3 regions of the Streptomyces sp. NPDC050535 genome follow, and region 1 is predicted to be linked to each of the others. Evidence: riboswitches for the same ligand, from Rfam matches in the RefSeq annotation. Region 1 holds a riboswitch; each other region holds the start of a gene.
The links. A riboswitch is a leader RNA that binds a small molecule or an ion and turns the genes downstream of it on or off. The one in region 1 is predicted to bind cyclic di-AMP.

Region 1 (4,203 bases):
GTGGGCGCGGGCCGGGGAGATCGTGCGGCACACCGGAGCCGACTGGCCGGCGGCGAGCATGACGCGGTTCCAGGGCATGCTGCGGACCGCCTACCTCCCCGTGGTCAGCGAGAAGGTCCCGGACTACAACGGGAACTGGGACCTCGTCATGACCGACGCCGCCATCGGCATCGCCGTGTTCCTCGACGACCACAAGGCGTTCGACGACGCCGTCGAGCGGTTCCGGCAGCGGGTGCCCGCGTACTTCTACCTCGCCAAGGACGGGAAGGTGCCGCTGACGCCCGCCGGCAGCACCGTCGACACCCCGCAGAAGCTGACCACGTACTGGTTCGGGCAGCGGCGGTACACGGACGGGGTCTCGCAGGAGACCTGCCGCAACTTCAAGCACGTCGGGTACTCGCTCGCCGCCACCGCGCACATCGCCGAGACCGCCTGGCACCAGGGCGTCGACCTCTACCGCGACGTCAAGGACCGGCTGAAGGCCGCGCTCGACTTCCACTCCAGGTACCAGCTGGGGGAGACGGCGCCGGGGTGGCTGTGCGGCGGGCGGGTCGACCGGAACATGGGGCCCGACCTGGAGGTCGCGCTCAACCACCTGGAGGACCGGCTCGACGTGCACGTCCCGGCCGCCCACCGGCTGGCCGAGCAGACGCGGCCGGCCGGCACGGACGATCTGTTCGTGTCCTGGGAGACGCTCACGCACACCGGGAATCCGGCCGGCTGAGGGGTGGACATCAATGGTGGTGCCGGGCGTCCCGCGAGTGGCGTATAGTTGGGTTTAACGACGCGGGGTGGAGCAGCTCGGTAGCTCGCTGGGCTCATAACCCAGAGGTCGCAGGTTCAAATCCTGTCCCCGCTACTTATGGCCAAGGGCCGGAACTCGGATTCACGAGTTCCGGCCCTTGGTGTTTCCGGCGGTTCTGGCCGGCCCGAACCGCGCGTCGCCCGGTCGGCCCACACCGGTCGCCCCCCGGCCCCGCTCCGGGAAATCTGGACGGGTGCGGCAGCAAGCAGGTGCGCGGCGGCCGGGGGACCCGCCCGGACCGGCGGGAGAGGACCGGCGCGGGATCTCCGGCACGCGAAGGTTCGTCCGGGTGCTCCCCGCGCTGCTCATCGTCGCCGGGGCCGTGTACGAGTACTTCACGCCGAGGGACTTCACCGGCGGCCCTCTCCTCACGGCGGCCCCGCTCGTGGCGGCGGCCCTCTACACGCTGCGCGGCACCGTGCTCACCGGTGTCGGCGCCGTCGTCGTGCTGGTCGCGTTCCACATCAGGCTCGGCGTCGCCCTGCTCGCGGAGGCGGTCACCGAGACGATCACGGTGGCCACGGCCGCCGTTCTGGCCGCCCTCATCAACGTCGTGGTCCGCCGCGGCAACGCACGGCTCGCCTCCGTCCGCGAGATCGCCGAGGCCGCCCAGCGAGCCGTCCTGCCGCAGCCCGAACGCCGGATCGGCGGGCTCGACATCGCGGCGCGGTACGAGGCGGCGCAGGAGGACGCGTTCATCGGCGGTGACCTGTACGCGGTGCAGGACTCCCCGTACGGGGTACGCCTGGTCGTGGGCGACGTACGGGGGAAGGGCATGGGCGCGGTGGCCGTCGTCGCCGTCGTCATCGGGGCGTTCCGGGAGGCCGCCGAGCAGGAGGCGACGCTGGAAGCGGTCGCGGGGCGTCTGGAGCGGGCGCTGGCGCGCGAGAGCGTCCGGCGTGACGGCCTCGAGATCCTCGAGGGGTTCACCACGGCCGTGCTGGCGGAGATCCCGCACGGCGAGGAGACCGTGCGGATCGTCAACCGGGGCCATCCCCCGCCGCTGCTCCTGCACGCCGACGGCACGCTCGTCGCGCTCGACGCCGGGGAGCCCGCACTGCCGCTGGGAATGGGCGAGTTGGGCGTCCGGACCGACCGCGCACGGGAGACGGTGTTCCCGCTGGAGGCCACGCTGCTCGTCCACACCGACGGGCTGTCCGAGGCCCGCGACGAACGCGGGCGCTTCTACGACCCCGCGGCGCGCCTCGCGGGACGGACCTTCCCCGCGCCCGAAGCGCTGCTGACCACCCTCGCCGAGGACGTCCGCCGGCACTCCGGCGGCGGCACGACGGACGACATGGCGCTGCTCGCCGTACGGCGCCGAGGAGCCGACGACCCCCTCGGTCACCAGGGGTGATCAAGTGACGCCCCTCCGCGCATCAACTGACATGCCGTCAGGGCCGGTGTGACGAAGAGATGTGACCAACTCGCCCGTTTAACTCCGGTGATGACCTGAAAGTCCTGGCCGGAAGCGTTAACGATCAATCAGAACAGCTTGGAATCCGGGGCCCGCGTCTATTAACGTTCGATAACGCAGCGCGGTCGTCCCAGCCGTCACGAGAGACGGCTCCGTGCGCACGCGCCTAATCCCGAAAGGGAGCCGGGGAACCACCAACTTGGGGTGAATCGAGCGTCTTTCGCGGTGGAGACACCGCGGGTTGACGCGCGTAGGAGACCTTCCTGCTCCGAACCCGTCAGCTAACCCGGTAGGCGAGAAGGAAGGAAAGGAGCACGCCCACGTGGCGTCCAACGGGCCTGCCCAGGCACCCTCGTATCCGCCGAGCGGAACGCACACCTTCGGTTTCGGCGCAGAGGACGAGGGCCCCCGGGAGGAATGGAATCCCACCGCGGAATCCCTCCTTCCCATCCGCGGCCGGCACCGCGTCTCCAAGCAGCGTGGAGGCGGCGGACTCGCGCGCAGTTCCACCGTTCTGGGCGTCGGTGTCATAGCCGCCGTCGGCGCGGGCGGCATGGCCACCGCGGCGCCCGGCAAGCCGCCGGTCTCGATCTCGCTGCCCGACCTGCCGTCCGTGGGCACGATCCTCTCCGACGACAGTTCCCCCGAGCCCACGGGCTCCATCACCCCGCTCACCAGCGCCGGTCTGACCACGGCCGACACCGAGCAGGGCGCCACGGACGCCGGCGAGGTGCTGCGCGCCCGCATCATGCAGCAGGCCGAGGTCCAGCAGGACCAGGCCGACACCGCGGCCCAGCAGGCCGCCCAGGTCGCCGCCGTGAAGAAGGCCTCCGACGCCGCCAAGAAGGCGGAGGACGCGGCGAAGGCCAAGGCCGCCGCGGCGAAGAAGAAGGCGGAGGAAGAGGCGGAGGCGAAGGCCGAGGCCGCGCGTCTCGCCGAGCTCGCCAAGAGCTACACGCTGCCGACCTCCTCGTACACCCTCACCTCGACCTTCGGTCAGGCCGGCGCGCTGTGGTCCTCCGGCTACCACACCGGCCTGGACTTCGCGGCGCCCACGGGCACGCTGATCAAGGCGGTCCACAGCGGCACCATCACCGCGGCCGGCTGGGACGGGTCGTACGGCTACAAGACGGTGCTCACGCTCGACGACGGAACCGAGCTCTGGTTCGCCCACCAGTCGTCGATCAGTGTCAGCGTCGGGCAGAAGGTCGCCACCGGCGATGTCATCGGGCGCGTGGGCGCGACCGGCAACGTCACCGGCGCGCATCTGCACCTCGAGGTGCACCCCGGCGGCGCCGGGACCGGCATCGACCCGCTGGCGTGGCTGCAGAGCAAGGGGCTCACCCCCTGAGGCGGAGCCAGGGGCTCACTCCCTGAGGCGTACGTTCTCCGATCCCCGGCGGCTTCGACGGCAACCCCCCGACGTCAGGGCTGCCGGTCAGGCGTGTCTGGAATACGGCTGTCCGCCGGGGATGTTGAAGTCGGGCATGACTTCTCTTCGCAAGCTCGGCTCGTCCGACCTCGAGGTCTTCCCGCTCGCCCTCGGCGGCAACGTGTTCGGCTGGACCGCCGACGAGGCCCAGTCCTTCGCCGTGCTCGACGCGTACACGGCCGCGGGCGGCAACTTCCTCGACACCGCCGACTCGTACTCCGCGTGGATCGAGGGCAACCACGGCGGCGAGTCCGAGACCATCATCGGCAGGTGGCTGAAGGCGCGCGGCAACCGCTCCGACCTCGTGATCGCCACCAAGGTCAGCCAGCACCCCGAGTACCCGGGGCTGTCAGCCGCCAACATCAGGGCCGCCGCCGACGCGTCCCTGCGCCGCCTGGGCACCGACTACATCGACCTGTACTTCACGCACTACGACAAGACCGAGGTGCCGGTCGAGGAGATCATCGGCGCGCTCGACGAACTGGTGACGGCGGGCAAGGTGCGCTACATCGCCGCGTCCAACATCACACCCGAGCGGCTCCAGGAGTC
Region 2 (4,203 bases), on a different contig from region 1:
CTCCGGTGACGTCCGGATCCCGGTCATCGAGGCCGCCGTGGACGAGGAGCTCGCCCGGTTCGCCGAGGAGGGCCCCACGGCCGAGGAAATGGAGCGCGCGCAGGCCCAGTTGGAGCGTGAGTGGCTGGACCGGCTCGGCACCGTCGCGGGCCGCGCCGACGAACTGTGCCGGTACGCCGTCCTGTTCGGCGACCCGCAGCTCGCCCTGACCGCCGTACAGCGCGTTCTGGACATCACGGCCGAGGAGGTCCAGGAGGTCGCCAAGTCCCGCCTGCGCCCCGACAACCGCGCCGTGCTGGTCTACGAACCGATTGCCGCTGAAGACGCCGAAAACGCTGAAGCCGCTGAAGACACCGACGAGGAGGCGGCGAAGTGACCGAGCTCGCCACCATGGAGTTCCACCCCCAGCCGCAGGCCGGCGAGGCCAGGCCGTGGGCCTTCCCCGCCCCCGAACGGGCCACTCTCGGCAACGGCCTGACCGTGCTGCGCTGCCACCGCCCCGGCCAGCAGGTCGTCGCCGTGGAGGTGCTGCTCGCCGCGCCGCTGGAGGCCGAGCCCGCGGGCCTCGACGGAGTCGCCACGATCACGGCGCGGGCCTTCTCCGAGGGCACCGACAAGCTCTCCGCCGAGGAGTTCGCCGCCGAGCTGGAGCGCTGCGGCGCCACGCTCGACTCGTACGCCGACCACCCCGGCGTACGTGTGTCGCTCGAAGTCCCCGTCTCGCGCCTCCCGAAGGCGCTCGACCTGCTCGCCGACGCCCTGAGGGCACCGGCGTTCGCGGACAGCGAGATCGAGCGGCTGGTGCGCAACCGGCTGGACGAGATCCCGCACGAGTCGGCCAACCCGGGTCGCCGCGCCGCGAAGGAGCTCTCCAAGGAGCTGTTCCCGGCCACCTCGCGCATGTCGCGACCGCGCCAGGGCACCGAGGAGACGGTCTCCGCGATCGACGCGGCGGCCGTACGCGCCTTCTACGAGAAGCACGTTCGCCCCGCCACGGCCACCGCCGTGATCGTCGGCGACCTCACCGGAGTCGACCTCGACGCGCTGCTCGCCGACACGCTCGGCGCGTGGACCGGCTCGTCCGCCGAGCCGCGCCCGGTGCCGCCGGTCACCGCCGACGACACCGGCCGGGTCGTCATCGTGGACCGTCCCGGCGCCGTCCAGACGCAGCTGCTCATCGGCCGGATCGGCGCCGACCGGCACGACCGTGTGTGGCCCGCCCAGGTACTCGGCACGTACTGCCTCGGCGGCACCCTCACCTCGCGCCTGGACCGTGTCCTGCGCGAGGAGAAGGGTTACACCTACGGGGTACGGGCGTTCGGCCAGGTGCTGCGTTCCGCGGCGGACGGCACGGGTGCCGCGATGCTCGCCATCAGCGGCTCGGTGGACACCCCGAACACCGGTCCGGCGCTCGACGACCTCTGGAAGGTGCTGCGCACCCTCGCCGCGGAGGGACTGACCGACGCCGAGCGCGACATCGCCGTGCAGAACCTGGTGGGTGTGGCACCCCTCAAGTTCGAGACGGCGGCGGCTGTCGCGGGCACGCTGGCCGACCAGGTCGAGCAGCACCTGCCGGACGACTACCAGTCGACGCTGTACCGGCAGCTCGCCGAGACCGGCACCGTGGAGGCCACCGCGGCCGCCGTGAGCGCCTTCCCGGTGGACCGCCTGGTGACCGTCCTGGTGGGCGACGCCGCGACGATCGAGGAGCCGGTCAAGGCCCTCGGAATCGGTGAAGTGACCGTCGTGGCGGCCGAGTAGGACCGAGCGGAGCGGATTTGATCAGTTCGCTCCCATGGGGGCCCAGGAGGCGGCAGAGCCTCCTGGGCCCCCATTTGTCCGTATTGGTAGAGAGGTTGCCTGTCTGCTCTGTGGCATGCGCTACAAAAGCCGTGTTCCGTTTGTCGATTGAAAGATGTCCCGTTTAGCGTCGGTCCGGCTGTTCGTCAGGCACTGCGCCGCGCCCGCGGCATCCGGACAGCCATCGCCTAATCCCCCTGTGGCGCGAGCCAGGGGAGCCGGGGACCCACACGCAGTCCCTGGGGTGAATCGGACGTCCTCTTCGGAGGTGGTCCGTAGGAGACCTTCCTGCTCCGAACCCGTCAGCTAACCCGGTAGGCGAGAGGGAAGGAAAGGATCAACCCCTACATGGCGTTCACCTGTGGCACAGGGAAGCACCGTCGCCCGAGCCGCGTGAAGCGCACGACCACGAACGCCATCGGCGTAGCGGCGCTCACCACCACCGGTGTCCTCGGCACCCTGGCGGTCCCGGCGCTCGCCGCGGACAACTCCGTCGAGCAGACCGGCCTCACCCGGGCCATCGCGATCGGTGACTCGATAGCCGACCAGATCGACGCGCAGGCCGCCGCCCAGCAGCACGCCGCCGACGAGGCCGAGGCGCTGCGGAAGGCCGAGGAGGAGCGCGAGGCCAAGGCACGTGCCGCCCGTGCCGCGGAGCGCAAGCGACTCAACACCTTCGTCACGCCGGTCAGCGGCTCGTACGTCTCCACCGGCTACAGGACCGGCGGCAGTCTCTGGTCCTCCGGCAGCCACACCGGCGTCGACTTCCACGCCGCGTCCGGCACCCCGGTCCACGCGGTCGGCTCCGGCACGGTCGTCACCGCCGGCTGGGGCGGCTCCTACGGCAACGAGATCGTCCTGAGGATGAACGACGGCACCTACACGATGTACGGCCACCTGTCGTCCATCGGTGTCTCCGTGGGCCAGACGGTGACCCCGGGTCAGCAGATAGCCCTCTCCGGGGCCACCGGCAACACCACAGGGCCGCACCTCCACTTCGAGGCCCGGACGACCGCCGAGTACGGCTCGGACATCGACCCCGTCGCGTACCTCCGCTCGCACGGCGTGAGCGTCTGATCCCGGTCCGGCGTCGACGTCCGGTCCTCGGCGCCGAGTGAACCTTTCACCGCTCGCTTACGTACTTCAGAAGGTCCCGGCTCGAACGAGCCGGGACCTTGTCGTTTCGAACGCCTTCCTGTCCAAAAAATATCCCTCGATTCCGGTCCGCCATCGGAAATTCCGAGTCTCTGCAATAGAGTCACTGGACAAGTGCCAATCGACGGCGTTTCACGGGGATTAAAGCGGAGGTCCGGTATGCGTGTTCCTGCGCACTCGGTATGCACGGCGATCCGTGACGACATCGTCGCGGGTGTCTACGAGCGCGGCAGCCGGCTCACCGAGGAACTGCTCGCGCGCCGCTACGGCGTCTCGCGCGTCCCCGTGCGCGAGGCCCTGCGCACGCTGGAGGCCGAGGGTTTCGTCCTCACCCGGCGGCACGCGGGCGCGTGCGTCGCGGAGCCGAGCGAGCAGGAGGCCGCGGACCTGCTGGAGATGCGCATGCTCCTGGAGCCGCTCGGGGCCGCGCGGGCCGCGCAGCGCCGCACCGAAGCTCACCTCAAGGTGCTCCGAGGCCTGGTCAGGCTGGGTCAGGAGCGGGCCAGGAGGGGCAACAGCGAGGATCTGCGCTCGCTGGGCGGCTGGTTCCACGAGACCCTCGCGCAGGCCTCCGGAAGCCCCGCGCTGACCTCCACGCTCGCCCAGTTGCGCCACAAGATCGCCTGGATGTACACGGTCGAGGCGCCGGCCAACCCGGCGGACTCCTGGGCGGAGCACGGCGGGATCGTGGACGCCGTCGCGCGTGGCGACAGCGAGCGGGCGCGGGCGATCACCGCCCTGCACACCGAACGCGCGACGGTCGCGCACCGGCTCCGGTTTCCCGGCGCGGGGGACCGGCAGGACCGTGTGAGGACTTCGCAACATCCCGTAAACATGACGGGCCTGCGGCATTAACATGAGCGCCGTATACAAAGAGGAGTAATTCGCGGGAGATTATTCATGCTGCCCGCGCAATGGAAATGCGAAGGGCCCACCCGATAATTCGGGCGGGCCCTTGCCGGTGTTTTCGAACGAGGAAAACGCCGAACCTCTGACGGTTTCGGGTCAGACCGTCTCGGGAAGCTCCTCGAGTCCCTCGGAGACCAGCTTCGCCAGACGGTCGAGAGCGGCGTCCGCTCCCTCGGCGTCGGACGCGAGGACGATCTCCTCGCCGCCCTGGGCGCCCAGGCCGAGGACCGCGAGCATGGAGGCCGCGTTGACGGGGTTCCCGTCAGCCTTGGCGATCGTCACAGGGACGCCGGAGGCCGTGGCCGCCCGGACGAAGATGGAGGCGGGGCGGGCGTGAAG
Region 3 (4,203 bases), on a different contig from region 1:
CTTCGACTCGCTCACCCCGCACCGCATCGCCGCCGCCGACCGGGACGGCGCCGAGCTCCTCTTCGTACACACCCTGCTGCAGAGCCCCTCCGCCGCGCTGTGCCTCGGCCCGGCGACGGGGCACCCGACTCTGGGAGAGACGCCATGACCGAACCCACGGAACCCACCCCGCGCCGCTCCATGGAGGACAAGCTCCCGCCCGCGCTGTGGGTGCGGCTGCTCATCTACGTCGCTGTCGGCCACCTCTTCGCGGGCTTCGTCTACCTGCTCTTCACGCTGGGCGCGCAGAACCAGTAGGCATCCGCCGGCCCGGACCGGGACCGCCGCCCAAGATCCCGACCTGACCGGGAGGACCGTCCTTGAGGCCCGCGGCCCGCGGCCCGCGTCAGTCGAGGAGGCGTTCGCGCAGCCGGTCGCGCAGCTCCGGGGTGAGCCCCAGCGCCTTCTCCAGGTAGGCGTCGACGCCGCCCCAGGTCTCCTCGATCGTCTCGAAGGCCGCGGTCAGGTACTCGGCGCGGGCGTCGAAGAGAGGGCTGAGCAGCTCCATGACCTCGGGGGAGTACGCCGAGGCGGAGGAGCTGCTGCGGTGGACCCTGTAGCGCCGGTGCGCGGCGTTCGACTCCAGGTAGTCGGCCACGATGGCCTCGCGCTCGACACCGACGGCGAGGAGCGTCACGGCTATGGAGAGGCCGGCGCGGTCCTTGCCGGCGGCGCAGTGCATCAGCGCGGGGACACTGTCCTCGGCCAGCGAGCGCAGCACCTGGGAGTGCTCGGCGGTGCGGTCCCTGATGATCGCGCGGTAGGAGCTGATCATCCTGTTCGCCCCCTTGCCGTCCGCGAGGAGCCCGCGCAGCTGCTCCAGGTCGCCGTCGCGGACCATCCTCCAGAACTCCGCGCCGTCGGCCGGGTCGGACAGCGGCAGATTCACATTCCGCACGCCCGGCAGCTCGACGTCCGGGCCCTCCAGCTTCTGGTCCGACGCGTTGCGGAAGTCGAAGATCGTGTGCAGGCCGAGTGAGCTGAGGAAAACCGTGTCGTCCCCCGTGGCGTGCGCGAGATGCCCGCTGCGGAACAGCACCCCGTACTTCACCCGGCGGCCGTCCACGGTGGGCAGACCGCCCACGTCCCGGAAGTTGCGCACGGCGGCCAGCTCGGGCTCGGTCGACGGGACCTGCTGCGTCACGGGGGCTCCTCCCGGTCAGCCGTCGGCGCTGCTCGGCGTCGCCCGCCGACGGACGTTGCGCTCTCGACGATACGACATGGGTTCGTGGTGCATTGAGTTGTCCACAGGCGTTGTTCTCCCAGGTGCGGAGCCGTTGCCTTCAGGGCGCCGGGCGCGATGACGTCGGTACGGGCCGTGGCTCCCGCCGGGTCCCTCGGGCTCGCGCCGGGGACCTGCCGTGCAGCGGGATGCGGACGTGACGGGACGAGGAACTGGATGCGGCAGATATGCGACTGCGTCGCATGTGACTGTTCTGTCCGAATTAGCTGCTTCATTCCAACTGGCCCTGGAATAAGGCGCCCTGCGTCGACGTGCGTGAGCAGCGTCATATTCGTGACGATGTGTTGCGGCCTCGATTTGTCAACCTGCCAGAATTCCCGCGCCATTTGGCAAGGCGGAAAGGCCCTTTCTCCACGGAGGGTGACGGTGATTTCGGAATGGATCACGGATGGATCTTCCACAGAAAACCCACATGGTTGTAGACGCGGTCTCATCTCGCTTACGTTCACCCTCAATCCGGACGGACGCCCAATCCTGCCGCCGCCCGGAATCCGCACACTCACCCGTATGTGGCAGGAGCGGGGGACCCACAGGTATGACGCCTGTTCCGGTCTCCGGAACGGCTTGGGGTATAGCCGCGCAGCCGCGTGGCCGGGCATCTCCAGCCCGCACCCGACAGCTCACCTCGCAGGCGCCGGAGAGGAATTCGTCATGCCCGCGAAGGGTAAGCACCGCCGTCCCAAGTCCCAGCGTTTCACGCGCTCGATCGCCGTGGCCGGAACAGGCGGTGCCGCGCTCGCGCTGCCGCTGATGGGAGCCACCGGAGCCCATGCGGCGACCCCGGCCTCCACCGTTTCCGCGGCTACGGGGAAGACCGCCACGGCTGCCGAAAAGGCCGTCGCCGCGCCCGCCGCGGCTCGGAAGACCGCGACGAAGACCTACGCGGTCAAGGCCGGTGACTCGCTCTCGAAGATCGCCGACGACCAGAGTGTCAGTGGCGGCTGGAAGAAGCTGTACTCGGACAACCGCAAGGCCGTCGGCCAGGACCCCGCTCTGATCCACCCGGGTCTGAAGCTGGCGATCGGCAAGAAGGCCGCCGCGTCGAGCGACACGGCCAAGTCGTCCAGCGCCGAGTCGTCGAAGTCCTCCGAGTCGTCGTCGAAGTCGTCGGCCGAGACGGCGGCCGAGACCACGACCACGGCCACCGACACCGCGGACTCCAGCAGCTCCGGCTACACGCTGCCGGTCGAGGGCGCCACCATCGGCACCAACTACAAGGTCGCCGGCAGCATGTGGTCCAGCGGCTACCACACGGGCGTCGACTTCGTGGTCCCGACCGGCACCACCATCAAGTCCATCGCGGCGGGCACCGTCATCTCCGCGGGCTGGGGCGGCGCGTACGGAAACCAGGTCGTCATCCAGCACGCCGACGGCCAGTACTCGCAGTACGCCCACATGTCCTCCCTCTCCGTCTCGGCCGGCCAGACCGTGACCGAGGGGCAGCAGATCGGGCTCTCCGGTGCGACCGGCAATGTCACCGGACCGCACCTGCACTTCGAGATCCGCACCACGCCGGACTACGGCTCGGACGTCGACCCGGCCGCGTACCTGCGCTCGCACGGTGTGACCGTCGGCTGACGCCGCCCCCTCGCCGCTGAAGGCCGGACCCCACGATCCCCGGGGTCCGGCCTTCGGTGTTTCGTGATCGGCGCGTCGCGCGGCCGGTGTTTCGTGATCGGCGACGCGGCTCCGGCGTGGCCGGTCTCGTCGCTCAGCACATTGCGGTCTTGTGGCGAGCCCGGGGGAAGCGTCGACATGCCCGTCGCGGGGGCTGCACAGTGATCTCCGTAAGCGCTTTCCGCTGTGGACCGGACGTTCACCGCTGCCCCTCGTACGGAAGGTGTCCCATGACCACGCGCAGAGCCTTCGGAGCCCTGGCTGCCGGTGCCGCTCTCGCGGCGCTCGTCCCGCCCCAGGGTGCGAGCGCCGCACCGAGACACCGGCGCGGCCGGCTGATCGCCGCGGACGACTTCCGGCACGGACCGGGGCAGTGGGTCACCGAACTCCAGGACGGCGGCACGGTCACCGCCGCGCGCGGCGTGCTGGAGATCGACGTACCGAGCGGCGCGACCGTCTGGTTCAGGCGGAAGCTCCGCGGGCCGTACGTCATCGAGTACACCGCCACACCGGTCTCCGCGGGCGGCGTCAACGACCGGGTCTCCGACCTGAACAATTTCTGGAACGCAGTCGACGTACGTTCCCCGCGCGACCTCTTCGCCACCGCGCGGGGCGGTGCTCTGGCGGAGTACGACTACCTCAAGACGTACTACGTCGGTTACGGAGCCAACTCCAACACCACTACCAGACTGCGCAGATACGTCGGCGAGGCGGAGGTCCGTCCACTGGTGTACGACTACACGGAGCCGTTGCTCACGGCGAACCGGCCGAACCGCGTCCGGATCGTCTCCGACGGGTCCACCGTCCAGTGGTGGAACAACGGACGGCTGGTATTCGACTACCGCGACCCCGACCCGTACGCGAGCGGGCACTTCGCGTTCCGCACGACATGGAGCCACTTCCGGATTACGGACTTCCAGGTGTGGCGGCTGGTCAACCGCGCCTGAGCGGCCCTTATTCCAGGCTTGACCCAGACTTTATGAGTGGCTTATCTCACCACACGTCAACCCTTTCCTACGGTCGCGTAGCTCACATCGGAGGTGAATCATGGGCCGATGTGGCAGACGATTCGAAGAGTGGCAACAGATCAGTGATCGGGTCGTACGTAGCGGTGGGGGACAGCTTCACCGAGGGCATCGGCGACCCCGGGCCTGACGGCGCTTTTGTCGGTTGGGCGGACCGGTTCGCGGTACTGCTCGCGGACCGGCGGCCCGAGGGCGACTTCAACTACAACAATCTCGCCGTGCGCGGGAAACTGCTCGACCAGGTCGTCGAGCACCAGCTTTCGCGGGCGAAGGAACTGG

Region 2: it holds a riboswitch for cyclic di-AMP, as region 1 does, so the genes downstream of both, ACIBLC_RS00525 (M23 family metallopeptidase) here and ACIBLC_RS39725 (M23 family metallopeptidase) in region 1, are expected to answer to the same signal.
Region 3: it holds a riboswitch for cyclic di-AMP, as region 1 does, so the genes downstream of both, ACIBLC_RS04635 (peptidoglycan DD-metalloendopeptidase family protein) here and ACIBLC_RS39725 (M23 family metallopeptidase) in region 1, are expected to answer to the same signal.

Annotation. Positions count from the first base shown of each region.
Region 1 covers NZ_JBITHE010000038.1:22,743-26,945, reverse strand. Annotated here, with positions in the region: gene ACIBLC_RS39740 (alginate lyase family protein) at 1-724, shown strand, start outside; tRNA gene ACIBLC_RS39735 (tRNA-Met) at 786-859, shown strand; gene ACIBLC_RS39730 (PP2C family protein-serine/threonine phosphatase) at 999-2,162, shown strand; cyclic di-AMP (ydaO/yuaA leader) riboswitch at 2,376-2,533, shown strand; gene ACIBLC_RS39725 (M23 family metallopeptidase) at 2,545-3,573, shown strand; gene ACIBLC_RS39720 (aldo/keto reductase) at 3,710-4,203, shown strand, end outside.
Region 2 covers NZ_JBITHE010000001.1:124,779-128,981, forward strand. Annotated here, with positions in the region: gene ACIBLC_RS00515 (M16 family metallopeptidase) at 1-376, shown strand, start outside; gene ACIBLC_RS00520 (M16 family metallopeptidase) at 373-1,761, shown strand; cyclic di-AMP (ydaO/yuaA leader) riboswitch at 1,976-2,136, shown strand; gene ACIBLC_RS00525 (M23 family metallopeptidase) at 2,149-2,877, shown strand; gene ACIBLC_RS00530 (GntR family transcriptional regulator) at 3,115-3,810, shown strand; gene ACIBLC_RS00535 (HPr family phosphocarrier protein) at 3,961-4,203, opposite strand, start outside.
Region 3 covers NZ_JBITHE010000001.1:1,060,239-1,064,441, forward strand. Annotated here, with positions in the region: gene ACIBLC_RS04620 (helix-turn-helix domain-containing protein) at 1-148, shown strand, start outside; gene ACIBLC_RS04625 (DUF6126 family protein) at 145-297, shown strand; gene ACIBLC_RS04630 (tyrosine-protein phosphatase) at 386-1,183, opposite strand; cyclic di-AMP (ydaO/yuaA leader) riboswitch at 1,754-1,929, shown strand; gene ACIBLC_RS04635 (peptidoglycan DD-metalloendopeptidase family protein) at 1,934-2,860, shown strand; gene ACIBLC_RS04640 (DUF6250 domain-containing protein) at 3,130-3,846, shown strand; gene ACIBLC_RS04645 (SGNH/GDSL hydrolase family protein) at 3,990-4,203, shown strand, end outside.